Regions from separate parts of the Salinicoccus bachuensis genome, predicted to be linked through region 2. Evidence: predicted binding sites of a transcription regulator. Region 2 holds the regulator's gene; each other region holds the start of a gene.
The links. The regulator Rex, encoded in region 2, represses fermentation and respiration genes when NADH is low (regulators of the CRP and FNR family bind a similar motif). The targets are predictions, from matches to a motif close to TTGTGAAATATTTCACAA.

Region 1 (8,033 bases), 520 kb from region 2:
CTTATCATTTTTGATACTGCGGGTAATCAGTCCATAGACTAGACCCGGTATGAAGAAGAGTATAGCAATCACCGGCACCAGTCCGTCACTCATGAATGGAGACTGGACGATTGTATCCATGTAGCTGCCGATCGCATCGTCACCACGCATCGGAGAATTCGGCAGCACGACGAGGAGCAGTGCGAGCGCTATGCCCACAACAGCGGAAATGATCGCCCAGATCAGCCCTTTCTTCTCAACAGGCTTCAGGGGATTCATTTCATCCGTGCTTTCCACTGCAGTGGAATCGCCATTCTTTGGATTGAATTTCCCGAGTCTCGGCTCGACGATCTTGTCGGAGACGAACCACCCTACAAGGGTGAGCAGGAATACACTCGCTGAGATGAAGAAGTAGTTCATCGCCACGTTCATGCCTTCTGCATATTCCGGATCGATGACTGATGCCGCTGCGATTGAAAGTTCCGCGAGCATCGCGTCTGTTCCGCTGAGGAGCAGGTTGGCAGAGAATCCGGCAGAAACACCGGCGAATGCAGCTGCAAGACCTGCAAGCGGATGTCTGCCAAGTGCGAGGAACAGTACGGCCCCAAGTGGTGGCAGTACGACATATCCTGCATCGGAAGCGAGCGAAGACATGATACCGGCAAAGACCAGTCCGGCAGTAATCAGCTGCTTCGGTATGGACAGAACGAACCCGCGCAATGCAGCACTGATCAGTCCGGACCTTTCAGCAACACCTATACCAAGCATTGTGACAAGCACTACGCCGAGCGGTGCAAAGTTGATGAAGTTGTCGGTCATGCTTGAGAATATGTAGCTTATCCCTTCACTGTCAAGCAGATTATTGATTGAAACAGTTTCCTGATCCTCTCCTGGGTGCTCCACCGTAATCTCGAATATCGATAGGACGGCAGACGCTACCAGTGTCAGCGCTGCAAGCAGCGCAAACAGAGTTACCGGGTGAGGCAGTTTATTACCCAGCCACTCGACAAAATCAAGGAATTTTTGAAAAATACCATTTTTCTTTCTACCATTTTCCATTTCAAAAATTTCCTCCCATTTTAAACTGTAAACCGAAAAGGCCACCAAATTGGCAGCCTTATCAGTATAATGCCCATACTTGAATTTTACAAATATTATTTCAACATATTCATGACGTTCGTTACAGACTCTTTGGATTTATCCAGCTGGTCTTTTTCTTCGTCGGTCAGTTCGAGTTCAATGATGCTCTCTATGCCTTCTGCGCCAAGCACAGTAGGCACACCAAGATAGATATCTCCATAGCCATACTCGCCTTCGAGATAGGCGATAGCCGGCAGCACACGCTTCTGATCCGAAAGGATTGCTTCAGCCATTTCGACAAGTGCGGCAGCAGGCGCATAATAGGCGGAACCACTGCCAAGCAGGTTGACGATCTCAGCCCCGCCCTTCCTTGTCCGCTCGATGATGGCATCAATCCTATCCTGGCTCAGCAGGCTCGTAAGTGGCACACCGCCTACATTGGAATAGCGTATGAGCGGTACCATGTCATCACCATGGCCGCCAAGGACGAAGCCTTGCACATCCTTGACGGAAAGCTTCAGTTCTTCGGCGATGAATGTTCTGAACCTCGCTGTATCGAGTACACCGGACTGGCCGATCACCCTGTTTTTGGGAAAGCCGGACTCCTTATATACAGTGTAGGTCATTGCATCCACCGGGTTGGTCAGGACGATGATTGAACAGTCAGGTGAATATTTCACTATTTCACGCGTAACGGCAGACATCACCTTCTGATTTGTTTTCACCAGATCATCCCTGCTCATGCCCGGTTTTCTCGCAATTCCAGCTGTAATGATGACAATATCGGAGTCTCTTGTATCTTCATAATTGCTCGTGCCTGTAATGTCCACATCGACACCCAGGACAGGTGTCGCCTCCGACATATCGAGGGCCTTGCCCCGGGTCGGGTCTTCAGCCTGCGGAATATCGACCAGCACAACGTCGCCCAATGCTTTTGATGCAGCGATGAAGGCTGTCGTGGCACCGGTAAATCCGGCGCCGATGACCGAAATCTTCTTTCTGTTCATGCTGTCCACGCTCCTTGTCATCAAACATGATTACATGTTCTTGATCAGTTCATCTCCAAATTCGGAACACTTCACTTCCGTTGCTCCATCCATCAGACGGGCAAAGTCATATGTGACGACTTTGGAAGCGATCGTTTTTTCCATTGATTTAGTAATGAGGTCAGCAGCTTCCTGCCATCCGAGGTGCTCAAGCATCAAGACGCCCGAGAGGATGACTGAAGAAGGGTTCACCTTATCAAGTCCAGCGTATTTAGGTGCAGTACCGTGGGTTGCTTCGAAGATCGCATGTCCTGTTTCGTAGTTGATGTTCGCGCCCGGCGCAATGCCGATACCGCCGACTTGTGCTGCAAGTGCATCGGAGACATAGTCGCCGTTCAGGTTCATCGTCGCTACAACGCCAAAGTCCTTCGGACGCGTAAGGATCTGTTGCAGGAAGATGTCTGCAATCGCGTCCTTGATGACGATCTTGCCTGCTGATTCAGCTTCGGATTGGGCTTTGTCGGCCGCTTCCCTGCCTTCATCCTCTACAATCTTGTCATACTCTTTCCACGTGAAGACTTTATCTCCGAATTCGCGCTCAGCAAGGTCATAGCCCCAGGCTTTGAATGCACCTTCTGTAAACTTCATGATATTCCCTTTGTGGACAAGCGTTACAGACGGGCGGTTGTTGTCGATTGCATAGTTGATCGCCGAACGGACAAGTCTCTCAGTACCTTCCTTGGATACCGGCTTGATGCCGATTCCGGAAGTTTCAGGGAAACGGATGTTCTTTGCGCCCATTTCATTCTGCAGGAAATCGATGACTTTCTTGACATCATCAGTCCCTTCCTGGAATTCGATGCCCGCATAGATGTCCTCTGTATTTTCACGGAAAATGACCATGTCGGTTTCTTCCGGACGTTTCAGCGGAGAAGGCACACCTTCAAAATACCTTACAGGACGAAGGCATGTGAAGAGGTCCAGTTCCTGCCTCAGTGCCACGTTGAGTGAACGGATGCCGCCGCCGATTGGTGTTGTAAGAGGTCCTTTGATGGCCAGCAGATATTCATCGATCGTATCGAGCGTTTCCTGTGGCAGCCATTCGCCTGTCTTGTCGTAGGCTTTCTGTCCCGCAAGCACTTCTTTCCACTCGATTCCTTTTTTGCCGTCGTACGCTTTTTCAACTGCTGCATCAAGCACCTTGCTTGCTGCACTCCAGATGTCAGGACCGATGCCGTCCCCTTCGATGAATGGAATGACAGGTTGATCCGGTACGTTGAGTACCCCGTTGTCTGTAGTTATTTTTTGACTAGCCATAGAATTTATTCCTCCAATTATTTATCTTGATTGATTATCTTTCTTCAATAGGTTCGTATTTTCTGTCGGTCTGGCCCACATATTCGGCCCTTGGTCTGATCAGACGGTTGTCCTGATACTGTTCAAGGATGTGTGCAAGCCATCCGGACACACGGCTCATGGCGAAAATCGGTGTAAACAGGTCATGGTCTATGCCGAGCGAGTGGTAGACGGATGCACTGAAGAAGTCGACGTTTGGAAGGAGACCTTTTTCCTTCTCCACGATATCTGCTATTTTGATGGACTTTTCATAGAGATCCGGTTCACCGATCTGCTCTGTCAGCTTCTTGGACATATCCCTCAAGTATTTTGCACGAGGATCCCCTTCTTTGTAGACGCGGTGGCCCATGCCCATGATTTTTTCCTTGTTGGCGAACTTCTCTTCAAGATAGCTTTCCACATCATCCGATGAGTCGATTTCGGAAAGCATCTTCATTACACGTTCGTTGGCGCCGCCATGGAGTGGGCCTTTCAATGCTCCGGCTGCCGCCGTGACACCGGAATATACATCGGACAGTGTCGCCACACATACACGTGCAGTGAATGTGGATGCATTGAGTTCGTGGTCCGCATGGAGGACAAGTGCTTTGTTCATCGCTTCAACTTCAGTATCATTCGGCTCTTTTCCATTGAGCATGTACAGGAAGTTGGCTGCATAGCTTAGTCCTTCTTTCGGTTTCACGACTTCCTGGCCATTGCGGATTCTTGAGAATGCAGAAACCAGGGATGCAACTTTCGCCTGGATGCGGATTGCTTTTTCCTGGTTCGCCTCTTCACTCATGTCTTCTGCATTCGGATCGAAATGCGCGAGATATGACAGTGCAGTCCTGATGCCCGTCATCGGGTGGACCTTGTCTGCAGCATATTCTTCAAAATGGTTGTAGACTCTCGGGTTGAGTGTCATATGCTCGAATAGTTTGGCCTGGAACTCGTCCAGTTCCGATTGATTCGGGAGCCTGTCGTTCCAGAGCAGGAAGACTACTTCCTCAAACGATGCATTTTCAGCAAGGTCATCGATTTCATAGCCACAATAAGTGAGCTGGGAACCAATGATAGAACTGATGCGGGAATCGGCCGCTACAATACCTTCTAAACCTTTTTTGTCAGACATATTGACTCTCCTTCTTAGTAATTCATAAAATAGCCACTTCGGCTTCTATACCATTATATCAAATTCAAGAACTTTGTGAATAAATCAAGAAAATATATTAGATTGTGAAAAATTTACCGTTAACCCGCTCGAAAGCCCTTACAAAAAGGAAAAGGCGGTAATTTAATGGAATCACCGCCTTCATAAGAAACAATTAATTATCTTATTGATGCTCATAAGATAATCTTATTATCAGTGGGAGACATCCGATGTCGATATGCCTGTGACCGATTTGACCTTGACTTCACGATACTTGTCATGGGATTCCGCTTTGCCGAGGAATGTTCCCAGGAAGGCGCCGATGAAGCCGGCAGGCACAGAAATCAACGCAGGATTATCCAATGGGAAGATTGGCTCCATGGCGATGAACGCACTTCCGGTTGGATCCATTACATTCGGACTCAGTATGACGAGTGCCAGGGAGACGACAAGACCGGTGATGATGCCGGTGATCGCCCCCTGCGTGTTGAAGCGCTTCCAGAATATCGTATAGACGATGACGGGAAGATTGGCACTGGCGGCGACACAGAATGCCAGCGACACCAGGAAGGCCACGTTCTGGTCCTGGGCGAATATCGCAAGGATGATGGACAGCACACTGACGCTTAAAGCAGCTGTTCTCGCCGCCAGCATCTGTTCTCTATCCGTCATTTTCCCTTTCTTTATCACCTGTCCATAAATATCGTGTGCAAATGCACTTGCGCCGGAGAGCACCAGTCCGGCGACTACAGCAAGGATTGTTGCGAATGCGACAGCTGCAACGAAGGACATCAGGAAGTCTCCCCCGAGCCTTTCAGCAAGCAATGGCGCCGCCATGTTGCCTGCCGGGTTTGCAGCGATGATCTCTTCCCGCGTCAGCAGTGCCGCAGCACCAAAACCGAGGAAAACGGTCAGGATATAGAAGATTCCGATAATCCATGTCGCCCACATGACAGAGCTTCTCGCCGTCTTTGCATCCTTGACGGTGAAGAACCTCATGAGGATGTGGGGCAGACCTGCCGTACCGAACAGCAGGGCGACAATCAGGGAAATGTTATTGAGCGGAGAGTTCCCCTGTGCACCCGGATTCAGGAATGAACCTTCCAATTCCGGCGCAGTGATGTTCTTCATCTCACCGAACATCGCGAATATATTGAAGTTGAAGTTAAGCAGTACCAGAAAAGAAATGATGAGCGTACCGATCATGAGCAGGACAGCCTTGACCATCTGTACCCAGCTCGTTGCCGTCATGCCGCCGAACAGCACATAGATCGTCATCATGATACCTACAAGAATGACGGAAATGCTGTAGGGTATATCGAATAGAAGCTGTATGAGCGCGCCTGCACCGACGAGCTGGGCAAGCATATAGAAGATGACGATGGTGATGGATGAGAGGGCGGCGAATGCCCGGACCTTTTTCAGCTCGAACCTCGCTGCAATCATATCCGCTACTGTATATTTGCCCAGATTCCTGAGCGGTTCTGCGACTATATACAGAACGACCAGATATGCCGTCAGATATCCCACACTATAGAAGAACCCATCGAATCCCCATAATGCAATCGCACCGGCAATACCAAGAAATGATGCCGCCGACAGATAATCCCCTGAAATTGCCAGACCGTTCTGCCAGCCTGTCAGGCCTCCCCCTGCAGTGTAGAAATCACTCGTGGACTGTGTGCGTTTGGAAGCAAAATATGTAATTACCAATGTTGCCCCTACAAACACCAGAAACATGATGATGACTGTTAAATTCATTCGTATTCCCCTTCCCTGTACTTTCTGATGATTTCGTCGGCTTCCTTGTCAAACTCCTTCGCCCTTTTCATGTAGATGGTGACGAGTGTCCATACCATGATGAAGAGCAGAAATGCATAGATCCATGCCCATGAAATATTACCGAATGCTTCATTGGTAAGCAGATCGGTATAGCCCGTCAGCACTGGAAAAATAAGAGTGGCGATGATGAAAAAGATGCTGATCGGCAGGATGAACCTGTTCCGTTTTCTAAGAAGTGCCTCGAATTCCGGCTGTGCAGCTATCTTCTTATAATCAATTTTTGACATTTCAATTCCCCCTTGTAACTAACATTCTATGGGGGGTGTATAATAATGTCAATTTTTTGAATAGTTAAAATGGTATATAATTACACCTATTGGAAGCGCTTCATATAGTCAAAAAAAAAGAGCCCGTTCATTTTTTCGAACGGGTTCTTCCCTACATTTCTTTCGGTTTTTCAATCATCTCCACCTGGCCTATCCTGTCCATGGTAATATTCGAAATGATATTCATCTCTTCTTCCCCGGAGCCTACCGTCAATGTAAGTTTTGCTCCGGTATACTGGTACTCTTCATTGAACTGGACCGTCACAAGGCCATTGAATGTATCCACATTTTCAAGTGCACTTGTCATCTCTTCATTAAAGAACGGCACGGCATCCTCTTTTTCATCTATGGTGTATCGTACCTCATAGCCTGATTCCTGTTCGGATGCCGTACCCTCCCTGAGCGGTTCGAGACGTGAAACAAGATCGCCATACCGGCTGTCTTCGATTTCACGTGGCGTGTCCTGCGCTTCGATGGTTCCGCCCTGATAGATGAAATGGTCGCCTTCGAAGATATAATGGGTCTTTATTTCCTCTCCATCGTCGACTTCCACCTTTATTTCATTCTGTTCACTTCTTGTAGTGATCGTCCTGACTACATATTGGCTGTCTCCGGAAGAAATGGTGGAAGTCTGTCTTGCTTCGTAGCTTACAGTGTCTCCCCATGCCGATGACGCTTCCCCTATTATGTCGGAAGCTTCCATCGATCCACCGTCTTCTCCATCAGATTGCGCTTCCTCTCCAGTGGATTCCGGTGTTCCATCATCCTGAATGCCGGAATCGCCGTCTTCATTTCCGCATGCAGCCAACAATAGCATCATTGCCAATAATAATAACTTTTTCATCTCCGCCACCTCATCTACATTATACCGGCCGTCTCTTTAGTCCACAACAATAAAAAGGGTACTGTCAAAGTACCCTTTCCTGCATTCTGCTATAGTACATTGGCATGGCCGCTGAAGATGCAGTTCTGTTCGGAATCTACAGTAATCGTCATTCCCTCTTCAAGAACTTTCAGGGCATCAGTTGCCCCTACAATCGTCGGCAGATTCAGATTCAGCCCCACAATGGCGCCATGGGAAGTCAATCCGCCCTCTGCTGTGACCAGACCAGCGGCCTTCTCCAGATAAGTGGTCATATCGGAACCAACAGACTGGACAACGACGATTTTTCCTTCGATATCCTTTTTTGAAAGGTCGTCTGATGAATTTACGATGACAACTTCACCGACAGTACTTCTTCTGCCTATGCCCTGTGCCCGAACCAGTACATCTCCGACAATGTGCAGCTTCATCAGATTGGTTGTTCCCGCTTCTCCGGTAGGTACACCGGCGGTAATGATCAGCAGGTCGCCATGGGTCGCGAATCCTTTTTCCATTGCGGCTGATACGGAAAC
Region 2 (8,033 bases):
CCCCACCGCTCAGATCATTGACACTCTTCATCACTTCATCCTGGGTGAACAGGAAGCGGCCGAGCACTTTGCGGACATCGCTTTCATTCATGTTCGGATACTCATGCCACAGTTCTTCAAGGACATTCCTGCTGGAAGTGAATTCGGCCTGTTTCTGATCGTAGTAGCCGATGGAGACGTTCGTACCATAGATGATTTCTCCGGCATGCCGTGGCAATTCCTTCGCAATGGTTTTGACGAGGGTGGATTTTCCTATACCATTCGGCCCGATGACCGCCAGGCGGTCTCCTTTGTCTACATTCAGGGTGATGCCGCTGTTCAGCGTCTCCTCATAGCCGATGTCGAGGTTATTGATCCGGAGGACGTCGTTTCCACTTTCCCTTTTTATATCGAAAGAGAAGCGCGCACTTTTTCTGTCGATCTGCGGTGTATCCATCCGGTCCATCTGCTCAAGCTTCTTGCGGCGGCTTTTTGCCATGTTGCTTGTCGAGGCCCGTGCTATATTCTTCTCGACAAACGTTTCAAGCTGTTTGATCTCCTTCTGCTGATGCTCGTAAGCTTTCATCCGAAGACTGTAGTTCTTCTCTTTTTCCTGGACGTATTTCGTATAGTTGGAGTGGTAGAGGGTACCCCTGTACATTTCCACTTCAAAGATTTTGTCGACCGTCCGATCCAGGAAGTACCGGTCGTGGCTGATGATTGCGATGGCACCTGTAAAACTGTTCAAATACTGTTCGAGCCATGCCACGGTGTCCATGTCCAGGTGGTTGGTCGGTTCGTCAAGAAGGAGCAGGTCGGGTTTCGACAGGAGCATCTGGCCGAGGGCAAGACGTGTTTTCTGTCCGCCAGAGAATTCATCGACATTGCGGTCGAGGTCATCGATTGTGAAACTCAGCCCGGTTGTGACCGTCTTGATCTGGGCATCGATCGTGTATCCCCCCTGGGACTCGAATGAATTCTGCAGCGTGTCGTACCGGTCCATCTGATCGCTATAGGCAGGGTCGTCATAATCATGTTCTGCCAGCCAGGTCGTCACTTTCTGCATCTCCTCCTGGAGATCGAGCAGGTGGGAGAATGGACGCATCATTTCATCCCGGACGGTCTGGGAGGATTCCAGTGTCATCTGCTGGGTCAGGTAGCCTATGGAGATGCCTTTCGGCGTAGTGACCTGACCTTCATCAAGCCCGAGTTCCCCCGCCATTATCTTCATGAGTGTCGTCTTTCCGGCACCATTTTTCCCAACAATGCCGACGGTTTCCCCTTTTTTTATTTCCAGATTTATATTTTCAAAAATCATATCTGTACCGAATGATTTCTTTACATTTCCCAATTGCATTACTATCATATTGATTACCTCACTTTCTTCAAGTCTACAATAAATAAATTAAAAAAACGATGAAATTAAATGACATTGACTACACTATGAAAATTGAGATATGCTATAATGTACCAACAGAGTGTAATAAACGAGGTGTGGGACATTTGAACAGTAAAAAGAAAATCCCAAATGCAACTATGAAACGTCTCCCTTTATACTATAGATTTTTTAAGAACGCTGAAAAATCCAGTGTGGATAGAGTCTCATCCAGAGAAATCAGTGAGGCATTGGATATTGATTCTGCCACTATAAGGCGAGACTTCTCCTATTTTGGTGAACTCGGTAGAAAAGGTTATGGATACAACGTCAAAAGCCTTCTGAACTTCTTCATGGAACACATCCAGGGGAACGAAGTAAGGAACGTAGCAATCATTGGTGCAGGTAATCTGGGCAGTGCATTATTAAACTACAAATTCAGCAACATAAATGATAGAATGAACATAGTTGCTGCCTTTGACAGCAATGATGAAATTGTTGGCACATCCATCAATGATACATTAGTATATCATCCAGATGAACTTGAGGATATGGTCAGTAGACATAACATAGACGTTGCGATACTTACCTTGCCGGCAGAGGTCAGCCAGGACATGGCTGAACGGCTTGTAGATGCGGGCATCAAAGGTATACTGAACTTCACACCAATCAGATTGGACGTAACTGATGGAATCTATGTACACAATATAGATTTGAGTGTTGAATTGCAGGCGCTATTCTTTTATATGAAACATATCTAGGAGGGGTATTATGCTCGAAATGTTAATGCCGGTGACGCTTATGGCAGTAGGACCAACAAGTATGATAGTAATCGCTGTTGTAGCATTGATTATATTCGGACCCAAGAAGCTTCCTCAATTTGGACGCGCAATGGGCTCCACTTTAAAGGAATTTAAAGACGCAACAAAAGGTCTCGCTACAGACGATGATGAGGAAGAAGAAGAGTACGAGAAGAAAAAACAGCCGAAGAAGATTGAAGCAGTTGAAGTCGAAAAAGCTGAAGAAACTAAAGTATAAAGATTTGGAGGTGGCGAAAGCCGCCTTTTTTTAAAGAGGTGAAAAGTAAGATGGAAGACTCGGAAAAAAAAGAATTTACCGAGCACTTGGAAGAATTGAGAAAGCGTCTGCTGATTGTCATGTATTTCTTTGTCGGGGCACTGATCGTAGGATTTTTCCTGTCCAAGCCCCTGATATACCGGATGCAGAATGCGCCATGGGCGGAATCCATACAGATGCATGCGTTCCAGGTTACTGATCCGCTTAAGATCTATCTGCTTGTGATCGTCATAATCGGTCTTGTGGTGGTGCTGCCGGTCATCATGTACCAGCTATGGGCCTTCGTGGCGCCAGGACTATACGGCAATGAAAGGAAATTGACATTGAGCTACATTCCGATTGTCATGATCCTCATGCTGATTGGGATGGCCTTCGGCTACTTTGTTCTTGTGCCCTACATCATCCAGTTCACTTTCGACCTTTCGGAAGAGATGGGAATCGAAACGACCATCGGCATCAATCAATATTTCGGATTTCTGTTCAGAACAGTCCTGCCATTCGGTGCAATATTCCAGATGCCGATCCTGGTGCTGTTCTTGACACAGCTTGGTCTGCTGACGCCGATGTTCCTCAGGAAAAACAGGAAGTATGCCTACTTCATCCTGCTGATCGTCGCAGCACTGATTGCACCCCCGGACCTGATGACGCATATCATGCTGACAATACCAATGATCATTCTTTACGAATTCAGCATCTATATTTCCAAAATCGGCTACCGCAGACACTTGAAGGCAGAACAGAAGGCAATAGAAGAATCTTTGGATTCCGACTAGGAGGTATTCAGGGTGAAATTCGATTCGAACACTGAAGCGTTTAAAGCGTTGGATGAAAGAGGCAGCGAAGCATTGAATGAACGGATTGAACGGACACAGGAAAATCAGTGGAAGCAGAAGTATCATGTGCAGCCGATTGCGGGCAGCATGGATTCCATTGCCGGCTTCGTTTACCACGATGGTACGTATCATATCCTCTACCAGTGGTCACCCTTTGAAGACAAAAGGACCAGATGCCTGTATCATGTGACTACGAACGACCTCGTTTCTTTTGAGAATAGGGGAATAGTGAAGATGCTGTCGGACGGAGCCTATTCGGGCTCCGCTTTTGTAATGGAAGGGAATATCCACCTCTATCATACGGAAGTGCGTTCGAATACAGCGTTCCAGCAGTACACTACGTTTAAAATGGAAGCAGGTGGCCTCCACCCGGACAGGACCGTGCCGGTCATAAAGGGTGCACCACCCGGATACAGATGGCTGATGAAGGATCCCAAAGTCTGGCATGGGAATGGCGGATATATCATGATGCTCGGTGCCGCTACATCGGAAGACTATGGCCGTGTCCTCGTCTTTGCCGGAGATACGCCTGCCGATTTTCAGTACAGGGGTGAGTTGGAAACACATCTCGACCAGTTCGGCTTCATGTGGGAGTCTCCGGATCATTTTGAACTGGACGGCCATCATGTATTCATGTTCTGTCCCCAGGGACTCGACAGGTACAGAAACAGCTATTGGAACATCTACCAGTCGGGGTACACGATTGGTGAAATGGATTATGACTCATTGACGATGAATCATGGGCCTTTTCATGAACTCGATCATGGGTTCGATTTCTATGCGCCCCAGACAACCCTCAACGGCAACGGTGAACGGCTGATGATCGGCTGGATGGGCATGAAGGAAACCGGCTACCCGACCGATGATTCATGGTCGCACTGTCTGACGCTGCCCCGTGAACTTTCGGTTGAACAGGGGCAACTGAGGCAGAAACCGGCTGCGGGTCTGAGAAAATTGAGAGAAGCGGAAATGACCGCCGAGGGATACTTCGACCATCGCCCGAAAAAGATGAGGGATTTCTACGGGGACAGCTACGAACTCGTCATGGAGATGCTTGAGAACGATGCGACCCGTATTCATATCGACCTGAGGGTGAGCAGGCGGGAACAGACGAGCCTCATCTATAATTCCGCAACGCGGACGCTCATCCTTGATACGGCCTTCAGTGGTGAAATGCCTGAAAATGTGGATGGAACAGACAGGAAGGTGGCACTTGATGCGCCGCTCTCCAAGCTGCAAATATTCGTCGATGTCTCAAGCATCGAAGTCTTTGCCAATGACGGGGAAGCGGTGATGACGGCACGCATCTTCCCTTCACGCAAAGCGACAGGCATGGAGGTGTCCACGGAGATCGGCAGCTGCCATGTCAGGATGACCAGGTATAGTCTGAAACAGTTATCACCCAATCCTGTAATCGAAAATAAGTAGAACAAACTTAATTTCATTATTTAAATATAATTTTATTTCAATTTTCCTTATAATTGATTGATTATTTTGTTATTATTAATCTACACAAGGTTAGGGTGAGAGGAGAGGGAAGACATGTTTTCGGTATTGAGCCAGATTCGTAAACGTTTTGAATATATGACACCAGTGGAGCAGCGCATTGCAAACTTCATGCTGGACAATCCCACGAAAGTGATCAACATGCCGGTCAAGGACATCGCGAGAAACAGCAATACAAGTGATGCGGCAATCGTCAGGTTTTCCAAAAGGATTGGCCTTGCAGGCATCAAGGAATTGAAGGTGGAGCTTGCAAAGGAGCTCCATACACTGGAGAAGGAGAATATATCCAGGGTCATCGACCTTGAACAGGATACACATAAGGATATTTTTGACAAAGTGTTCAAAAATACCATCCAGGCACTCTACAACACAGAAAAGATCGTCAATCGGAAAGCGATGAAAGAGGCGGCACACCTTTTTGCCAAATCGGACAATACTTTCATATTCGGAGTGGGGGATTCGGCGAATGTTGGAAATGAGCTCGAACAGAAGTTACATAGGGTCAATATAAACGCCTTCTTCACCGCCGACAAATACCTGTGCATGACACGGCTGTCCAATGCGACGGAAAATGATGTGCTCTTCCTGATTACTCTTTCAGGCAAGACGAAGGAGATCGTGGAAGTCGTGAAGCTGGCGAAGAAGCTCGGGGTCAAAACGGTCATCCTGACACAGAACCATGCTTCCATCGCAAAAAGGAATGCCGATATCGCGATAGAAATCACTGAAGAAGAGACGAACATACAATACATGAACATGACGAGCCGCATCGCCCAGCTTGTCATCTGTGATGTACTATTCTTCTATATCTGCCGGGAACTTGGCGCCTCTGCCTACGACACGATCATCAAGACATATGACATCACCCACTGATCCATGCCCCTTTCAATACGAAAGGGGTTTTTACATAAGTAACGGCCCCTCAATAAAAGATATCTTCTTGAAACATTACTGAAATATTCATTCCAAATTTTCCTGCTATATTAAGGTTATGTAACAAGATGGAAATTAGGTGGATACTGCTTCCCCATTCCAATATAATGATGATATTCGTTAAATGGTGGCAAAGCCTGATGGGGGAATTATTTTGAGAGAAAAACTGATGAAATCAAGTATCGCATCCCTTTTGATCGCATCAACAATATTCACATATAATATGGATACAGTAATAAAAGCTGATGAAGCAGATGCAGTTTCAAGTACGGAAGAAAGTACAGAGGCATCTGGAGAAGCAGTTTCCAATGAAGAAAATACCGAAGAGGCTACAGAAGAAGCGGTGTCCGTTGAAGAGGATATCGAAGAGATCACAGAAGAAGGAACAGAACAGGAACTGCTGGTCGAATCATCGCCGGAGAATGCGACTGAACAGGAAGTCCAGCAGCAGGCAATCGCAGAGTACAATACCCAAGCAGAAACCGATGAAACACCACCTGTACATGAAAGCCAGGAGCCGGCGCCTGCCGAAGAGGAAAGCAGCACTCTTGAGCCTGTGGAAGACCCTGCAGGACAACCGGACCCGGAGACCACTGAAGAGACCCCTGAACCGCCCCCTGAAGAATCTTCCGAAGAAGTGACGGAAGAAGTTCCTACAGAAGAAGTGGTATCAGAAGAGGAGGCATCATTTGAACCGACGGCAGAGCAGACGGAGGAAGTGACAACTGAGGAGACGACGGATCAGGAGCCATCTGAACCTTCAGCCGAAGCGCCGACAACAGAACCATCAGAGGAGCCATCATCTGAACCCGTGGCAGAGCCATCTGAGGAGTCGACCCAGCAACCGGCGGTTGAAGCGCCTACGGGCGAAGAGACAAATGAGCCGACAGCTGAAGGCCCGGCAGATAATCCGATGGAAGAGGAAGTGACAGGCGAATCGCCTGAAGAGCCTGCTACAGAGGAGCCGGCAATCGAACATGATGAACCTGCTGCTGAAGGTGATACAGCCACAGAGTATGATGCCGAAGAGAGCGGAGTTGAAGCATATTCGCCTGATCAGCCACTCTCCGGAGAATCAGAAGCAGACATGGAAGCTTCTGAAACCGAAAATGTAAATAGGCAGAAGTACTACCGTTATGACTACGGCAATATTCTGGAAGGCATCTCATTGAATCCAGGCGCTTCTGATGAACAGTTGAACCTCCTTGATAAGAGGGTCAATCGTCTGATGGCATCCCAAATCATGTCGGAAGATGAAGTGGATGAATCGGATATCGTCGAGATTGAGGAAGAAATCAAGAATGAAGAGGGTGTCATCGCTTCAACAGATCGGAAGTCACTGCCTGATACGGGCGAAACGGATTATACTTTCCTATATGGTACGACGCTCCTGATTGCAGGTGCCATACTGCTCTTCATTACAAGAAGGCCAAATAATCATAAATGCAAATAATAGGAAATCCCCATTCGAATGAATGGGGATTTTTCTATAGTGCTCTGTCATCTATTGAGTTCAGGTAGTCTTTGACTTCGCCGACAACGGACTCGAGGCAGCCGTCTTCGAATGGTGAGGTCAGGTTTGCAGACCTTGCCAGGGCATTGAATGGCAGTGATCCGCCCAATTTGCACAGCTGGACATAGTCGGTCCACGCCGCTTCGAAGTCTTCATTTGCCCGCTTCCAGAACTGCAGGGCACAGACCTGGGCGAGTGTGTAGTCGATGTAATAGAAGGGTACACCGAAGACATGGCCCTGGCGGTGCCAGAATGATCCGCTGGAAAGCGGTTCTATGTCATCATAATCCCGATGGGGCAGGTACTTGTCTTCAAGCTTCTTCCATTCCTGTCGCCTCTCTTCAGGTGTCAGTTCCGGGTTTTCATAGACGATATGCTGGAATTCATCGATGGCGACGCCATAAGGCAGGAAGGATATATTATCCGCCATATGGGTGAATTTGAATTTGTCCGTGTCTTCCTTGAAGAAAAGTTCCATCCAGGGGTAGGTGAAATACTCCATGCTCATGGAATGGATTTCAGCTGCTTCGAGGGTTGGGAACTGATATTCCGGCACTTCGAACCCCCGGGACATATAGCTCTGGAATGCATGGCCCGCTTCATGTGTGAGTACTGTGACGTCATCCAGTGTGCCGTTGAAGTTCGAGAAGATGAACGGTGACGCATGCTCCGGAATGAATGTGCAGTATCCGCCGCCTTCCTTGCCCTTCTTCGCTTCGACATCAAAAAGGTCGCGTTCCCTCATGAACGTATAGAATTCATCCGTTTCCGGAGATAGTTCCCTGTACATCTTCTCTCCATTTTTCAGGATTTCCTC
Region 3 (8,033 bases), 770 kb from region 2:
TGTTCATCAGACCGGTCAAATAAGGCATCACGATGAAAGCGATGCTCGATGACAAGGTGACGTATGCAGTGCTTGCCCCTTTCTTCTCAGGGAAGAATTCGGACATCAATGTCACCGCCAGCTGGAATAGGCCCGATGTCGACAGCCCAAGCAGGAATGCAATGCCGATCAGCAAGTAATAGTTCGACACAAACAACAGTGACAGCAGAGCAATACTCGCAATGAAAGGATAGAGAATCAGCACGGTGATCGGCCGGAAGACTCTTCCCAAAATCACAGAAAGCAGAATCACTGTAACGAACCCTCCGAAACTATAGTAGCTCAGCAGGTTGATGGCTGTTGATTCACCAAGTCCGATGATATCCTCGGCATAGGTCGCCAGCCATGTCTGGATGATCAGCAGCAGGGAGACGGATATGAAGCCGATGAAAATGACCGTGATCCCTTCTTTCCAGAATTTCGGCCGCTCCCTGAATGTCACTGTGGGAATACTTCCCACTTCACCCTCCGGATTCGGTTCGACGATGACCATATTGGCTTTTGGAAACCTTACAGTCATCAGGTGGATCGCATTGATCAGAAAGATGAATGCCATGATGAAGAAGGTGTACCCATAGAACATGTCACGCGCGATGAAGAACGTGATGACCAGAGGCAGGATCGTCGCCCCGATGGACATGAATGCCTTGACCAGCACCGTTACAGAACTCGAGCGGCTCGGAAACCCTTCAATCAGTGCAGGATATGTGCTCGTATCCAATATCGAATTCCCCATTCCGGCAAGGAGTGCAAAAGCAAAAGCCACCGCATACGTAGGTGACAAAGGAATGGCAATCAGGAACACCACATATAATATGCATGCCGTAATGACCATCGGCTTCCTTCCCAACGAATCCGACAGACGGCCCGCAAAGGACAGTGCGAACAGTTTTCCAAAGCCAATGGCAGAGATCAGGCCGCTGATCGACGCTGCATCTGCGTCAAATTGGACAGTCAGAAAACTCATATGCAATGCAATGATGAGGTTGATCATCCCGAGAAGGATGTAATTGATATACAGGCTAGTAGCCATGCGGATATTATCTTTCATTTTGACTGCCTCTTCTATGTATTTCCCCTATGTTTAGTTAATAATTAAAACACTACTCCCCAGATATCTCAAGTAAATATTCAAAATCATTTCATTTATATGTAAAAAAGACCCCAGTGCCTGGAGCCTTCATTATCCTATCCTTCATTCGGATTGGAGACGTACTTCGCATACTGGGAGTCCAGCATGTTTGCAAGCAGCCGTGTTTCAAAACCGAAAGCCTTCATCACGAGCAGATGCACCTTGGCCTGTGTGAGTGTATAGACGAACCATGGAAGCGTCGGCTCGTACTCATGGATTGCGATCAGAACTTCATCAGTATCCAGTACACGCCGGAACTCGAGGCGTGCCCGCCCATCTTCCCTTGTCTGCGAGAACTTTCCCCCTTTGATATAGTAGAGTATGCGGTCTTCGTATGAACGCTCTTCCGACTTCTCCAAAACCAGAATCGGTGATTTGAAGAACGGCAGGGCAATCGATGTCTCCTTGTCCTTTACTCGCGTATTGATGAATTTGCCGCCAATCCGTGAAAGCCAGTTGACATAGTAGTCTGCGGTATCATCGACCGACCACTGCTTCGGAATACGGATCCGCTGCACGGATTTCACGTCATTCTTCTCTATATCTTTTTTCTGTATGATTTCAACACCCGTTTTTGAACTCGAATCTATCTTATCTTCCAATGCGATGCGCACACTCTCCTTGAAAGTCGTCGGTGCATTGGAGATGCCTTCCACATAATTCTCCTCTTTCATTACCATATTATGCGTCAGACTCTCAAGCAGCGGATAGACCATCTCCTTCGGCTTCTGTGCAATGAGCCTGACCCACAGCTTGGACAATGCAATCGGAATGATCGGCACATCGATCATCGGCAGTTTCTTATCCATCACTTCGGCCGTCTCTTCAAAAAGTTGTCTGTATGACTTCTCTTCAGGGCCGCCGATATCGATGGATTCATTCTTATCCGGTTCTCTTTTGACCACCTTCGTCAATCCTGTTATGACATCCTTCAGCGCAACCGGATGTGTGCGGTTATACGCCCACGCCGGCAGCAGCAAGCCAGGCAGCCGCTTCACCAGATGGTGGAGGATGGGAAATGAGGATCCCTTCGGCCCGACGATCAGGCCGGCACGCAGCGTCGATACGGGAATGCCGTAGGATCCCAGTATCTTTTCACATTCCAGCCGGCTTTCCAGGTGTTCAGAAAGCGTATCATCGTCCGGGATGATCCCGCTCAGATAGATGATCCGCTTCACGCCCTTCTGTTTCGCCGCCCATGCGAAATTATCCGCAAGTATCGCATCCATATCTTCAAACTTGGCCTGCGACAGTTTTGACGAGGGTTGCATGGAATGGACGAGGTAGACTGCGATGTCTATATCCTCCATTACATTTTCTATATCTATCTGGGAATAGAGATCCGCTTCCTTCCATGTCACATTCTCTTCATCTTCCTTGTTATCCGTATGTCTCGAAATGGCGACGATTTCGTAATCCTCTTTAAGGTTTTCCATCAGGTTGCCTCCAATATATCCAGAAGCACCGGTCAGCAGTATCTTCATCAGTACACCCTCTTCTCATTTTCGGTATGTACTTATACCCTGAAACGAGATTTATAGTCTTTCGGTGGCATTCTATATATATAAAGAGTACTCCTTTGTCATGTTCACGGAGCACTCTTTCGGCAATTTCAAGTTATTATCTATAATGATATCTAAACAAAATAATTTGAATTTGATTTCCTGCCACTTCATTCAATAGTACCTTTTCACATTCACTTTTCTCCAAGTCTTGTACAACTATAGTAGTCATCCGGCTCAAAATGTTTCATTACGACCGTCAATTTGGAATATTCGTCAGATTGGGAGGTTGTAAGGGGAGCGATTCCAATCGACTGCTGGATTTACATGAACAATAGTAACAGGGTATAGCCCAGCATACCGGAGAAAAAGGCCGGGAAACTGCTTTCCCGCTCCTCGGGCAGTTCTTCCTTCATTACATTGAGTATCACGCCGCCCGCTATGAAGGCCGTCAGTACTGAAATGACAAGTATATTGATTTCAGTAAACACGCCGATCATCCAACCCACTGTGATGGATGACGCAAGCAGCCAACGGCCGTAGCTGTCATAGTCATCCTTGTGTATCGCACGCAGTGCCTTGTCGTTTGTGATGAAGTGGATGCCCATTGCGATGAAGTAGAGCAGCATACCCCATTCCGACTGATATTCCCCTCTGAGAAGCAGGTAGCCGATAATGGCATTGTACAGCGCGAAGGATGAGATATGAATCCAGAATACATTGGCGGAAGCCTTATATGTACCTTTCTCCGCACCCCGTCTCTTCGAATGCTTTGCGAGCTGTTCCAGACCATAGAAAATGGCAAGACCGAACAGGGCGATGATATAGATATGGCTTTCAAGAAATTCAACACTCTCAAGCGCCCCTTCGAACGCTTCCTGGTATTCACCCAGCTCAGGCAGAAGATGCATGAATACATATGCTACGGATATTCCACCTGCAGCGGATAGAAATCTACTCCGGGGTTCGACTTTGAGGAACTCCATCTGTTTCGATGTCAGATGGATGAGCACAAAACCAACTGTAAATAACAGGCTGAACCAGATTCCCATATCACTGCCCCCTTCTCTACTCATGATGCATTGTTATTCCCAATGTCTTTGCTTCCAAACCAAAGAGGCCCCAGGGATGAATATCACCGAGTCCCTCTACTGCACTTTGTTCAGTGCTTCACTCAACCGCACCTGTCTTTCATTGATGTATTTGTAGTCGATGCCATGGAGGACGTTCTCATCGAATCCGTCATATACATATCGGCTGAATGCATCAATTTCACGTTTTACATCATCTGTACTGTTGACGGCAATGTTTTCCAGAGACTCGATCAGAGTTTTCAGAATGGTTACATCCTGCCGGCCATAGAAACTGATCTGTGACAGCACCTTATACAGCTTGTCCTCTACACTGCTCCTTTTGGCTACAAGCCGTCCGATATGCATCTCATCATTGTAGATGACATGCGTGCCAGTGTATTTGAAGTTCTTTATCAGCGCCTCGGATAGGTAATGGATGCACTGGACAGCAGTGTTCGGATCATTGATTCCGGGAGAAAGCGCCCTGATGGCAACATCCACGATTTTCTGAAGACCATAGTCCACATCCTGATAGACGATCCGCTCCCTGCCCAGTTCTATATTACCGACCAGGCTGTCCGGTACTTCAACACCGTCGTCATGATGGATGGTCAAAAGGATAGTGGATGTCGTTACGAATTCACCAATCAGCTGATTGATATGGACCACCGCGCCATTCTCATCCGCCCATTCGAACAGTCTGTCATGGTTCATGAACTGGATGAACCCGAAACTCTCGGACTTGAGTGATGTGACTGCATCATATTCAGCCACCATCTCCGGTTCGAGGCTGCTGACCGCCACATGGTCTTGGCTGAGTCGCTTCTCTTCCCTGTCTATCTCATCCTTCACATCTTCCACGAGCGAGTTGATCAGGTTGCTGACCTGTATGCTCGAAGCGACAAAATGGATGAAGTAGGCAAAGAAGAACAGGCAGAGTACGGCCAGCATAACCGCTACAATTGCTGAAATGACCTCGCCTTCGAAAGTCGCCTGCTGCATAAATGCCAAGGACAGTATTGAATACAGGAAACCACCCATGAATACACCCAGCACACGCATCGTCCTCCGGTCATTGACAAAGTTCGTCAGTACTCTCGGTGAGAACTGGGAAGAATATGTAGTCAGCACCACCATGATTGTGGAGAATGTGATTGTCGTCATCGTCAGGAGTGCCCCTGAAATGGAACCGAGTATCTCTTTGGCGAGATCGACTTTAGTAGCGAGGAAGAAGGCCAGTTCAAAGTTGAGCCTCGGCAGCACCTTCATATCCACATAGACGACAATCAATGCCAAGGCGACTGCCATTGAGCAATAGAGGACCGGGATGACCCATATGCTGTTTCTTATCTTCTTCAGGAATTTCATTGGCTCGCCCCCATCCTTTGCAAATATTAAGTCAATCATACCCGGGATGGGAGGAATACTCAACAGAAGGGCAGGAAGAAGATTTTTACCAGAAAAGTAAAGATGACTCCATTGAAAAACCTGAGCTCAAATAAATGGACTCAGGTTTTTGATGTACTTGGGATTATTCAGTCACTTCATGTTTGCGTACCGGAAATTTGAATCGGCGGGATGCACCGTCTTTATTTTGACGATACAAGAAGCGGTCCACTCCGAGACTGCCTGCCTTATGTCCTGCAACCAGGATGACGAAACCGATAAGAATATATAATGGGTTCACTGAAACTGTACCGGCAAACAGGAAAGCGAAGTTCATCACCAGTCCGAAGAATACTGCGTAAGTCGTCAGTCCTCCGAGAAGCAACCCGAGGCCGATGAACAGTTCTCCCCAGGGAACCATGACATTGACAAGCGGACTCATCGGCAAAAAGATATTTTCCACCAGGAATGTATACCATGGATAGACCGCATTGCCGTCTGGCCCCACTACAGGGTTCTGTACTGCATTCTGCAGATATCCTGAGGCATCAAAGCCATTCATGACTTTTCCCAGCCCACTCGTAAACCATCCAAATCCCAAATAGACCCTCAAAATAAGTAATACATATTCACTCGCCTTATGTTCCTGCAACCATCTCATCATCTTTGTTTCCCCTCTCTCATTATCCGTTCTTTTCTATAGGTTCATTATATGTGAATTTAATCACAAAAGCAATACTTTATTGTTAATTATTTCACATTATTTTGTATGATGACTACTGATGATAAAAGAGATGTCACACCAATGGAAATTGGGTAATTGATGCAGTAAAAAAGGATGGGCAGCTCCCCATCCTTCTCCTGTTGATGTATTTAATGCTTTCCCGTCGTCTATGCAGTGTCTCTTTGCCCGGATTCACTCTGTTTCCTTCCAACCATATAGGCGACCCATAGCGTCACTGCAGTCATTATGATAAATCCGGCATAAACCAGCCAGATGCTGCTCAGCAAACCTGCCTGCATCATCGCCGATGTACCATTCGTCAGAGCATGGAGCAGGATGGCCACCGGGAAGAGCCACCACTTCCCTTTTTTCATCACCGACACCCATACGATGACGGAGAAGCCAATATGGACACTGATGGCGAAGGCCCGTTCAACAATCGACAGGATATACATATGATTCGCAGTCCCTGTCACGGATTCCAGGGTTTCCGGCGGCAATCCATCCAATATACTGCTGCCGCTGTTGATGAGTACGCTGAATACAATTGCATTCACCATGCCAAGGCCAAGGATGATCATCGCTTCCGCTCCTCCATGGCCGATACCATAGGAGATGGCGGTATCCAGCTTCCCATACCTCCTCTTCATCAGCAGGAAGGCGACAAGCCTGCCCGTCTCCTCAAAAATTCCGGCAGCAAGCACCCCGTACAGTACATATAGCCAGGGAGATGTTTCAAGCAGGGGAATCGTCCCGTCCACTCCAGGACGCAGGATGAAGAAATGCGAGATCTGCTCAAGAACCATTGCAAAGACGATGAAGGTCACCGCACCAATGATGATGGGGATCCACTGGATCTGAAACCAGCGTCTCAATACCAATATGAAGAGGAAGGGCAATAGAAATGCAGCGAGCCCTACGATGGACATGATGATGATTGTGCCTGTCGATACCATTGATCCCACCTGCCGAATCCATTAGTCTATTGCCTCCATCATATCAATGAATCCGCTATATGGGAATAGCACCTGATGACCGCTATTCCGCCGGTTTACCGAATGATCCGGGAAGCCGTTTTATCCAGGAAATGTATGAGCTGCTCGTTGACAAAATCCGGCTGTTCCTGATGGACCCAATGCGTCGCTTCACTGACCCAGATCACCGAATCGCTGTCTATGAACTTCAGGCTCTCCTCAGCCAGCTTACTGGACAGGAACTGGTCACCTTCTCCCCATATGATTTTTGCAGGCACTTCGATATTGCCGCTCTTTCCAATACGCCTCATGCTGAAGGGCATGGCACGGTACCAGTTCAGCATGCTCGTCAAAGCCTTGGGTCTGGCCCAGGAGATCTTATATGCACCAAGTTCATCCTCGGTGAACGTCCCTTTTTTGCTGGTCGTCTTCAGAGCCTGTTCCATATATCGATAGTCGTTGCTGCTCATGATTTTCTCCGGCACTTTCGGCGCCTGGAAGAACAGCATGTATGAGCTTCTCAGCCACTGCAGGGGCGTCGTCAGCATGACTTTGGGGAATACTGCCAGGTGCGGCATGTTGATTGCCACAAAGCCCCGGACCAGTTCCGGACGTGTACCTGCCAGATGCCATCCTACCGCGCCACCCCAGTCATGGCCGATGATGGCCGCATCCTTGTGTCCGAAGTGCCGGATGAGCCCGATGATATCATCTCTGAGCGTGTCGATGTCGTAAGCCCGCACACCATCAGGCTTGTCACTTTTATTATATCCACGCTGATCGGGGGCGACGACCCTGTATCCCGCTTCGGCCAACTCACGGATCTGCCTTCTCCAGCTGAACCAGAACTCGGGAAAACCATGGAGAAGGATCACCAGGTCACCCTCCTCGGGGCCGGATACCGCAACATGGAGTTCCACTCCATTAGTCTCGATATGCTTGAAATCGATGTTCATCTTGATAACCTCCATTCCGTAGTATGAAGCTGTTTGCCAATCAGTTATTCATTCCCGGCTTCAGGCATCTTTATGCACACTTTGGCTATCTGGAGGCAAGCAGGCTATCCGAACCCATCATTTCGATAATGCGATTTTTATATGTTCCAGGTGGTGTTCTTCATGCCACGCCAGCTTCGCTACTTTTGTCGCTACAGTAATCTTACCGTTCGTCTCATGGATGAAATATCGATCCAATTGTGCGTCC
Region 4 (8,033 bases), 780 kb from region 2:
TCCTCGGCCTGTGCCTTTGCACGATCCGTGCAGATGATGATATCCCCGAGCATCCTGGGCGCGTCCTCATGGATTACATTGTCATCCTCATCCTCCATCGCAAAGCTGATCACATCGGTGACGGTGTCCTTTCCGCGATAGTCCCGGTTGATATCCTTTATTTCCTCTTCGTCCACAAAAGAAATGCTGATTTCCGCGTGGTCCTTTTCATCGAGATGACCATAGGCGTAACTGATCAGCGACTCGATTTCATCCTTCTGATTTTCATCCGTAAAGCCGTCCTCGTCCATGAAGTCTACATTGATCAAGCTGCTCACTCCTTCTCGTATGCCTTGATGATTTTTGATACAAGCGGATGGCGTACAACATCCGATTCATCCATCTTGTTCACCGCAATCCCTTTGACGTCCGAAAGCAGTCTTACAGACTCGACAAGTCCGCTCTTCGTGGATCCCGGGAGGTCGATCTGGGTCTCATCGCCTGTAACGACCATTTTTGAACCGAACCCGAGCCGCGTCAGGAACATCTTCATCTGCATCTCGGTCGTATTCTGGGCTTCATCCAGTATGACGAACGCCTCGTTCAATGTACGGCCACGCATGTAGGCGAGAGGCGCCACCTCTATAACCCCACGTTCTATAAGCCGGTCCGTCTGCTCTGCCCCGAGGACCGTATGGAGCCCATCATAGAGCGGTCTCAGATAGGGATCCACCTTCTCCTTGAGATCGCCTGGCAGGAAACCGAGATTTTCCCCCGCCTCCACAGCCGGCCGTGTCAGAACGATCCGTTTCACGCTGTTTTCACGGAGCATCTGGCATGCCAGGACGACAGCCAGGAAAGTCTTGCCCGTGCCTGCTGGTCCGATGCCGAATGACAGGTCATTGCGTTTGATGTTTTCTATATACAGGCGCTGCCCCGTCGTCTTCGCACGGATGCTCTTCCCTTTCACATCCCGGGCGATCTCTTCATTATAGAGATCTGCAAGGTATTCGATCGTACCCTTGCGTGCCATCATGGCTGCAGATTGGACATCCCTGAGGTTGATGGACATCCCCCTCTGGATGATTTTGAGCAGATTGATCAGTACATCCTCCGTCAATTCGACAGTTTCATCATTTTCACCATCGACGGTAATCTCATTGCCGAGGGTATGGATTGTCACATCGAATTCCTCTTCCAGAAAAGTGATATGCTGATCATTTGCACCGATTAGTGCCTGAGCCTCTTCCAGGCTGTCTATATTTATAATATTAGGCATGCGTAAACCCCTTTTTCCAAAGTCTCTTTCCCCTTAAATTTACCACTAAGCCACCGCTACTGCAATGAATTAGTGCAGCTGAAGGCGGTGGCAGAAATCCCTGCCAGTCATATTACCGATGGCTTTTAACCAGTATGTCCAATTCGGAAATGATGTTATTGGCAGCACTTCCAAAAGAGAGGAAGGCTCCTGCCTCCACCTGCCGTCCGTCAGCAAAAGATATGGTCAGGTGCATCGCCGCCTCCTTCCCATGGGTGATCACCCGATGGACTGTGACTTCCCTTAAACCTTCAGGAAGCGACGGAAACGTCACCGTTTCCGTATCCACCCGCTCTTCAAGTGCAGCATGGTTGCCATCAATAAAGGCAGCCAGTACATCAATCAACAGGCGCTTTTTCGGTGCATTGCCACAATCTTTCGGAAAAAGGATCCTGACATTCTTCTTTGTGATGACAATCTCCACTGAAATCCCTCCTTTCAATTCAATACCCTCTACCCGATCCACAAGTTATTACAATATGATGAACGATGATAAACATTGTTAACTTTGTCACAAAATATCAATTGTTTTCTGTTTCTGGTGATTTATATTGGAGGTAACAGTTAAAGGAGCGATGGTAATGAAACCAGATATCAGAATCCCGGACTTCAATGGGGTTCCTTTCATAGTCATATGGGAACTGACACGTGCATGTGAGCTGCATTGCCTGCACTGCAGGGCCGAAGCGCAGGTTGAACGGAATCCATATGAATTGTCCACAGAAGAAGGCAAGCGGCTCATAGATGACATTGCAGCGATGGAATATCCGATGCTCGTATTTACCGGCGGAGATCCGCTGATGCGGAAAGATGTATTCGAACTTGCAGAATATGCAGTGGAAAAGGGCGTCAGAGTATCGATGACACCGAGCGCCACACCGAATGTCACAAAAGAAGCGATGCAGAAGGCGAAGGATGTCGGACTCAGCCGCTGGGCGTTCAGCCTGGATGGCCACAACAAGCAGGTCCATGACCACTTCAGGGGAACCGAAGGGAGCTTCGACCTGACGATGAAAGCCATCAGCTACTTGAACGAACTCGGCATGCCGCTTCAGATCAACACGGTGATCTCCAACTATAATATCGAGTACCTCGAAGAAATGAAGGAGATGGTCGAATCCCTCGACTGTGTGCTGTGGAGCGTATTCTTCCTCGTGCCGACCGGCCGTGGGAAGAACGAGGATATGATCACACCCGTCCAGCATGAGCAGGTCTTCAGATGGCTGAACAGGATCAAGGACGAAGTGCCGTTCGACATCAAGACCACAGCCGCCCAGCATTACCGCCGGGTCGTCATCCAGGATCAGATGCGCAAGAATAGGGATCCTGATGCCCAGATCCGCTACATGGATGCTCTCAGCGAAGGGAAGACAGGCACAATCGATGGCCTTGGGCGTGCACCTAAGGGCGTCAATGACGGCAATGGATTCGTCTTCATCTCACACATCGGCCATGTCTATCCAAGCGGACTGCTGCCGGTGAACTGCGGCAATGTGCGCGTCGACAAGCTGTCCGACATATACAGGAACTCCCCGATCCTCAAAAGTCTCCGAAATCCGAACCTCTATAAGGGGAAATGCGGCGTTTGCGAATTCAGGCATGTCTGCGGCGGTTCCCGCTCAAGAGCCTATGCCGCCACAGGAGACTATCTGGAGAGCGAGCCCTATTGCGTCTATATTCCGAAAGCCTACCGCAATAAGAAAAAGACGGTCACAGAGAGCTGAACGGATGATATAGATGCTTTTGAAAAGGAATGCCGCGGCATTCCTTTTTGCTTTGCATAACGCATATGATTTGAAACGGAAGGCCTGCACTGGTAATATCGATTTAATTCCTAGTATAATAATAGGTTTAATTTCAAAATCATAAGGAGTGGTTATTTTGAATAATGTCCCACTATTCGTATCGACCGACTGGCTGGCGGAACGGCTTGAAGATCCGGAATTGCGGCTGCTGGATGCAACAACATTTCTGAAACAGCCTAAAGGTGATGGCTATTATGATGTATGGTCTGGGAAAGAGGCGTATGAAGAGGAACACATTCCCGGTGCAGTCTTTGCAGATCTCAAAAACGATCTGTCGGACCCTGATGCCCCGCATCCCTTCACCCATCCATCCCGTGAGAGGTTTGTGGAGAAGATCAGTGAACTCGGTGTCGGCGAAGGCACTTATGTGGTCGTCTATGACAGGGGCGCTGTCGTCAATGCACCTGAAGTAATCGCTTCCGACTGGGCATCACGCCTCGCATGGCAATTGAAGTACGAAGGTTTCGACAATGTCGCCGTACTTGATGGCGGATTGGGGAAATGGAAGGAAGAAGGACGTCCGGTCACAGAGGAGCCAGGCTCATATCCCGAAGGCAATTTCAACACCCGTAGAAATCCGGAACTGTTCGCAGACAAGGATGATGTGTTGAACGCCATCGATGATGACAGTGTCGTCATATTGGACAGCCTCGCTCCCCAAAACTACCACGGTGAAGTGGATACGTATGGCAGACCCGGTCATATCCCGGGAAGCAGGAATGTATTCTTCGGGGCACTTTCCGACCCGGAGACCCAGGAACTGTATGACGATGCGAAGCTGAAGAAGATATTCGAGGAAACCGGCGCTCTTGATCCGGATAAGAAGGTGATCACATATTGTGGCAGTGCCATCGCAGCCACTTGGACAGGACTGGCACTGAACAAGCTCGGACAGGACAACGTTACGGTATATGATGGTTCACTGACCGAGTGGACCCAGGATGATTCGCTCCCGATGGAAACCGAATAAAATACATCCGGAGGTCCTTTGCGAGGGCTTCCGGGTGTATTTTTACCTCCAAATCCTGATATAATGGTATATATGAATCAGGAGGGATATCCATGGAAAACCAGATCATCATCCCCCACCTATGGTTTGATACGGAAGCAGCAGAAGCGGCAGAATTCTACACCTCCCTATTTCCACACTCGAAGATCATCGATCAGGTTACACTGCATGACACGCCGTCCGGTGATGCACAGCAGCTTTCTTTCGAACTTTATGGCTACAGGTTCATGGCGATCAATGCAGGCCCCTATTTCACATTCAACCCGTCCATCTCCTTCTTCATCAATTTCGATCCTTCAAAGGATGGAGCGGCTGAGCAGAACCTGGAGAAGACCTGGAACACTTTGATTGAGGATGGCACTGCACTCATGCCGCTCGATGAATACCCCTTCAGCAAAAAATATGGCTGGGTCGAGGACAAATATGGAATCTCGTGGCAGCTCATATTGACAGACCCGGATGGGGACGACCGGCCCGAAATCATTCCTGCTCTCATGTTCGTCGGCGATAATCTTGGAAAATGCGGGGAGGCCATCGAGTTCTACCTTTCCATATTCAATGATGCCCGCATGGGGGAACTCGCCAGATACCCTGAAAACCTGCCTCCTCACCTGCCCGGTTCGGTCATGTACTCCGATTTCGTAATCGAAGACCAGTGGTTCTCTGCGATGGACAGCGCCGGTCCGCACGAATTCAACTTCAATGAAGCGATCTCCCTCATGGTGCTTTGTGAAGACCAGCAGACGGTCGATGACTACTGGGAGAAATTATCTGCAGATCCTGAAGCGGAACAGTGCGGCTGGCTCAAGGACAAGTATGGCGTATCCTGGCAGATCATTCCGAAGGAAATGGATGAAATGATTTCTAATGGCACCCCGGAACAGGTACAGAAAGTCACCCAGGCTTTCCTGGAAATGAAGAAGATCGATCTTGAAACGCTGAAGCAGGCATACAAAGGATGACACATAAAAGGGGCCTGGCGAATTCTGTAATCCGCTAGGCTCCCTTCTGTTCATGTCAATCTTTTATGGAATGAGACGATGCGTTCGACTTCCCTGAATCCAAGATGTGCGTGCATTTCAATGCTTGCAGAGTTGTCGATCAGGCAGTCGCTGCCGAAGTCCGAGCATCCCCTTTTCTTCGACCAGGACTCGCATGCCTCGACAAGCTGCCGTGCATATCCCTTGAACCGATGGCCATCTGATACATAGATACCCTCCAGATACCCTACAGGTGAAGATTCTGCACCCGCAACATAGTCATGGCGCAGACTGCAGTGGGCAAAGCCCGCTGTTTCACTGTTCACCTGGACAATAAAGACGGCATTATCATCACTGGCAATGAACATGTCGAATTCGTTTTTGAGTTCAGTACGGTCACTCTCCGGCCACAATTTGAGTGCGAGATGGAGAAGTTCCTCCTTGTCACCCCTTTCTGCCTGTCTGATCATCTGTCTTCTGTGGCATCATCATATGCCTGTAGGGCTTTGCCGCCATATACACTGCCCGGGCCGCCGCCCATGACGATGGCCACCCCTGCAATTTCAGCAATCTCCTCGCGTGTAGCACCGAGTTTGATCAGCTTGTTCACGTGATTGCCGATGCATCCTTCACATTTGTCTGCGATGGCGAAGGACAGAGCGGCAAATTCCTTCGTCTTCTTATCCAGCGCACCGGACTTGTAGGCCGCATCCTGGAGGTCCTTGAAACTTTTCATCGTGTCTGGAATAGTTTTCTGCAGCCGTTTCGTGTTGCCCTGGGCAACGGTATTGATTTCATTGAAATGTGTCATATCCTATCACCTTTCCAACAATAAGTACTCTTCATATACTACTATAGCAATCCAGGAAATGTCTGCCTAAACATCCGACTGGAGATACTTTTCGTCCCACCTCTCCGGCAGCAGCTTCTCCAGCCGGACAGTCCGTCCATCCAGGCCGATTTCACAGCCATAGTTGTCCTCCCCGACCTGATTGATCAGTTCACGGCATCTGCCGCAGGGCGGAAGCACTGCCCCGTCCTCATGGACGGCTATGATCCTGGCAATGTCATACTCTCCCTCGGTAACCATGGCGGCTATCGCCGAATGCTCTGCACAGAAGCCGATGGAAGACGGCAGATCGAGCGCCACACCTGTGTAGATATTACCATCTACAGTCATAAGTGCCGCCGCGACATGTCCCATCCTGCCTTCCCTGCTCGTCGTCTGCGTGTTCAATTTCTGTTTCGCAATATCATAAAGATCATCCATATTCATAGCCCCACCCTCTTCATATAGTCGACTCACCCACATTATAGCAAAAAAGCATGGGCACCATCCGGTTCCCATGCTCGGAATTACATGAAGTTGGTGATATGGATGGAGACCAATGCCGTCATCCAAACTGCATGGACAATCTCCAGAATGCCGATCTGCTTCATTTTCCAGCCCCGTCCGTAGAGTGCAACCGCCCGGATCAGGCTCAGCAGGAATGCGATGGCGAGTATCCAGTGTGCGCTGAGCATGATGATGAATACAATCGAATGATAGGCATATGACGCAATCTTGTATTTCGGATTCTTCTTCTCCCGGATCATCGTCTTCACAAAAAGTGCCGTACTCGTAAAGAACAGGATGCTGATGATGAGGACGAAAAATACCGGCCACGACAGCGCATGCAGATTGAGGAAGGCGATGCCGCCCCCTGCGAGCGCAAAGATCGTGATGGCGGAAATGTCATTGAAGATGTTCCGTTCATTTTTGTTTGAGGCAAAGTATGCGTTCACTGCACCGAACGGGAGCATCATGAGGAAAAAGAAGAATATGCGGTAGTCCACCATCAACGGATAGATGAACAGGGCAGCCGACAGTGCAAAAAACAATGCCGCCGCCTTAAGGTAGCCATACTCCCTTTTCCGCTGTTTCTTGATGAAGAACAGTACATGGTCTGCCATGAAGAAAATCAGCAGCCAGCCTGCCATATAGAAAAGCTGCGCCGGATGGAACCCTCCGGCCACCATACCGATAATCAATGGCATGAACACCATTGCTCATGCTCCATGTTGATTCTGTTTTTTGAATTTCATCGTCTCACCTCTTGCCCCCATTATATTACGGGGCCATATTGCGGTGAGGATCAGAAAATAACATTTTTGTGAATAAATAAACATGATAAAAGGCCACTTCGATGAAGTGGCCAGGTTTTATATATTTTTTATGCTTTCAACCAACTCAGGTAATCCTTCTTCAAAAAGATGGGAGTCACTTTCTATAATTCTTTGTTCATCAGGTTTAATCAACTTATGGTAGCAGTCGAAATGTTTCTTCGGTACAATTCCATCCTTTTCACTATGGAATAGGGCGATATGTCTGATGTGCCCCAAGTTTTCCTCAAACCCTTGCTCAAGATGAAAGTCCGCCTTTTGCCAGTCTTCCTCAAGGCCCCATATCGGAGCCGCAACGATGAACAGTGCCTTGATATCAGTTTCCACTTCCTCTTCCGAAAGATATTTAAGAAGCGTGGATCCTCCCATGGAATGCCCAACTAATATGACCTCGTCCATACTATCAAGATGAAGGTCCAGAACCTCTTTCCACTCTGCATATTTTGGATTATTTGGCAGCGGCATGTCGGGCGTAAAGATCTCGTGTGTACTGCCCAACTGCTCTTTCATATAATGGATCAGGCCGGTGCTTCCCTCATATCTACCTTGTGGTCCTGCACTGTGTATGAACACAATTTTGTATTTCATGGGTTTACATCCTCTCCTGTCCGCCGCTACAGCAAGTCATGAAACCGGGTTTAATAGTAGAATCTGTTCCTCCAGTCCTCCTCTTCTGCCTCCACTTCCAATGCAAATAAATGAAACATGATGACCAGGAGGAATGCACTGACGAAGAGAACGATCATACCCTCCAGATGGACATCGAAAAATGCCTGTAT

Region 1: RQP18_RS07760 (citrate synthase) is a predicted target of Rex. The motif match lies at 4,615-4,632, and genes of this name have one in related genera.
Region 3: RQP18_RS01145 (DoxX family membrane protein) is a predicted target of Rex. The motif match lies at 5,876-5,893, and genes of this name have one in related genera.
Region 4: RQP18_RS06405 (TIGR04053 family radical SAM/SPASM domain-containing protein) is a predicted target of Rex. The motif match lies at 1,797-1,814, and genes of this name have one in related genera.

The regions. Positions count from the first base shown of each region.
Region 1 covers NZ_CP138333.2:1,543,780-1,551,812, forward strand. The annotation lists gene RQP18_RS07745 (AbgT family transporter) at 1-1,038, opposite strand, end outside; gene mdh (malate dehydrogenase) at 1,134-2,087, opposite strand; gene icd (NADP-dependent isocitrate dehydrogenase) at 2,097-3,362, opposite strand; gene RQP18_RS07760 (citrate synthase) at 3,397-4,512, opposite strand; gene RQP18_RS07765 (solute symporter family protein) at 4,744-6,291, opposite strand; gene RQP18_RS07770 (DUF485 domain-containing protein) at 6,288-6,599, opposite strand; gene RQP18_RS07775 (hypothetical protein) at 6,751-7,458, opposite strand; gene pyk (pyruvate kinase) at 7,572-8,033, opposite strand, start outside.
Region 2 covers NZ_CP138333.2:2,062,362-2,070,394, reverse strand. The annotation lists gene RQP18_RS10560 (ABC-F family ATP-binding cassette domain-containing protein) at 1-1,345, opposite strand, end outside; gene RQP18_RS10555 (redox-sensing transcriptional repressor Rex) at 1,483-2,115, shown strand; gene RQP18_RS10550 (twin-arginine translocase TatA/TatE family subunit) at 2,156-2,392, shown strand; gene tatC (twin-arginine translocase subunit TatC) at 2,443-3,204, shown strand; gene RQP18_RS10540 (glycoside hydrolase family 32 protein) at 3,217-4,692, shown strand; gene RQP18_RS10535 (MurR/RpiR family transcriptional regulator) at 4,807-5,643, shown strand; gene RQP18_RS10530 (LPXTG cell wall anchor domain-containing protein) at 5,927-7,156, shown strand; gene RQP18_RS10525 (M3 family oligoendopeptidase) at 7,191-8,033, opposite strand, start outside.
Region 3 covers NZ_CP138333.2:214,928-222,960, reverse strand. The annotation lists gene RQP18_RS01165 (MFS transporter) at 1-1,090, opposite strand, end outside; gene RQP18_RS01160 (NAD(P)H-binding protein) at 1,228-2,658, opposite strand; gene RQP18_RS01155 (hypothetical protein) at 2,997-3,725, opposite strand; gene RQP18_RS01150 (DUF2254 domain-containing protein) at 3,822-5,114, opposite strand; gene RQP18_RS01145 (DoxX family membrane protein) at 5,278-5,796, opposite strand; gene RQP18_RS01140 (YhfC family intramembrane metalloprotease) at 6,024-6,812, opposite strand; gene RQP18_RS01135 (alpha/beta fold hydrolase) at 6,908-7,786, opposite strand; gene RQP18_RS01130 (YfiT family bacillithiol transferase) at 7,904-8,033, opposite strand, start outside.
Region 4 covers NZ_CP138333.2:1,280,937-1,288,969, reverse strand. The annotation lists gene ybeY (rRNA maturation RNase YbeY) at 1-308, opposite strand, end outside; gene RQP18_RS06415 (PhoH family protein) at 314-1,258, opposite strand; gene RQP18_RS06410 (hypothetical protein) at 1,371-1,721, opposite strand; gene RQP18_RS06405 (TIGR04053 family radical SAM/SPASM domain-containing protein) at 1,879-3,021, shown strand; gene RQP18_RS06400 (sulfurtransferase) at 3,179-4,072, shown strand; gene RQP18_RS06395 (VOC family protein) at 4,165-5,073, shown strand; gene aac(6') (aminoglycoside 6'-N-acetyltransferase) at 5,124-5,561, opposite strand; gene RQP18_RS06385 (carboxymuconolactone decarboxylase family protein) at 5,558-5,902, opposite strand; gene RQP18_RS06380 (cytidine deaminase family protein) at 5,969-6,367, opposite strand; gene RQP18_RS06375 (YwiC-like family protein) at 6,448-7,137, opposite strand; gene RQP18_RS06370 (alpha/beta fold hydrolase) at 7,294-7,842, opposite strand; gene RQP18_RS06365 (TIGR04104 family putative zinc finger protein) at 7,893-8,033, opposite strand, start outside.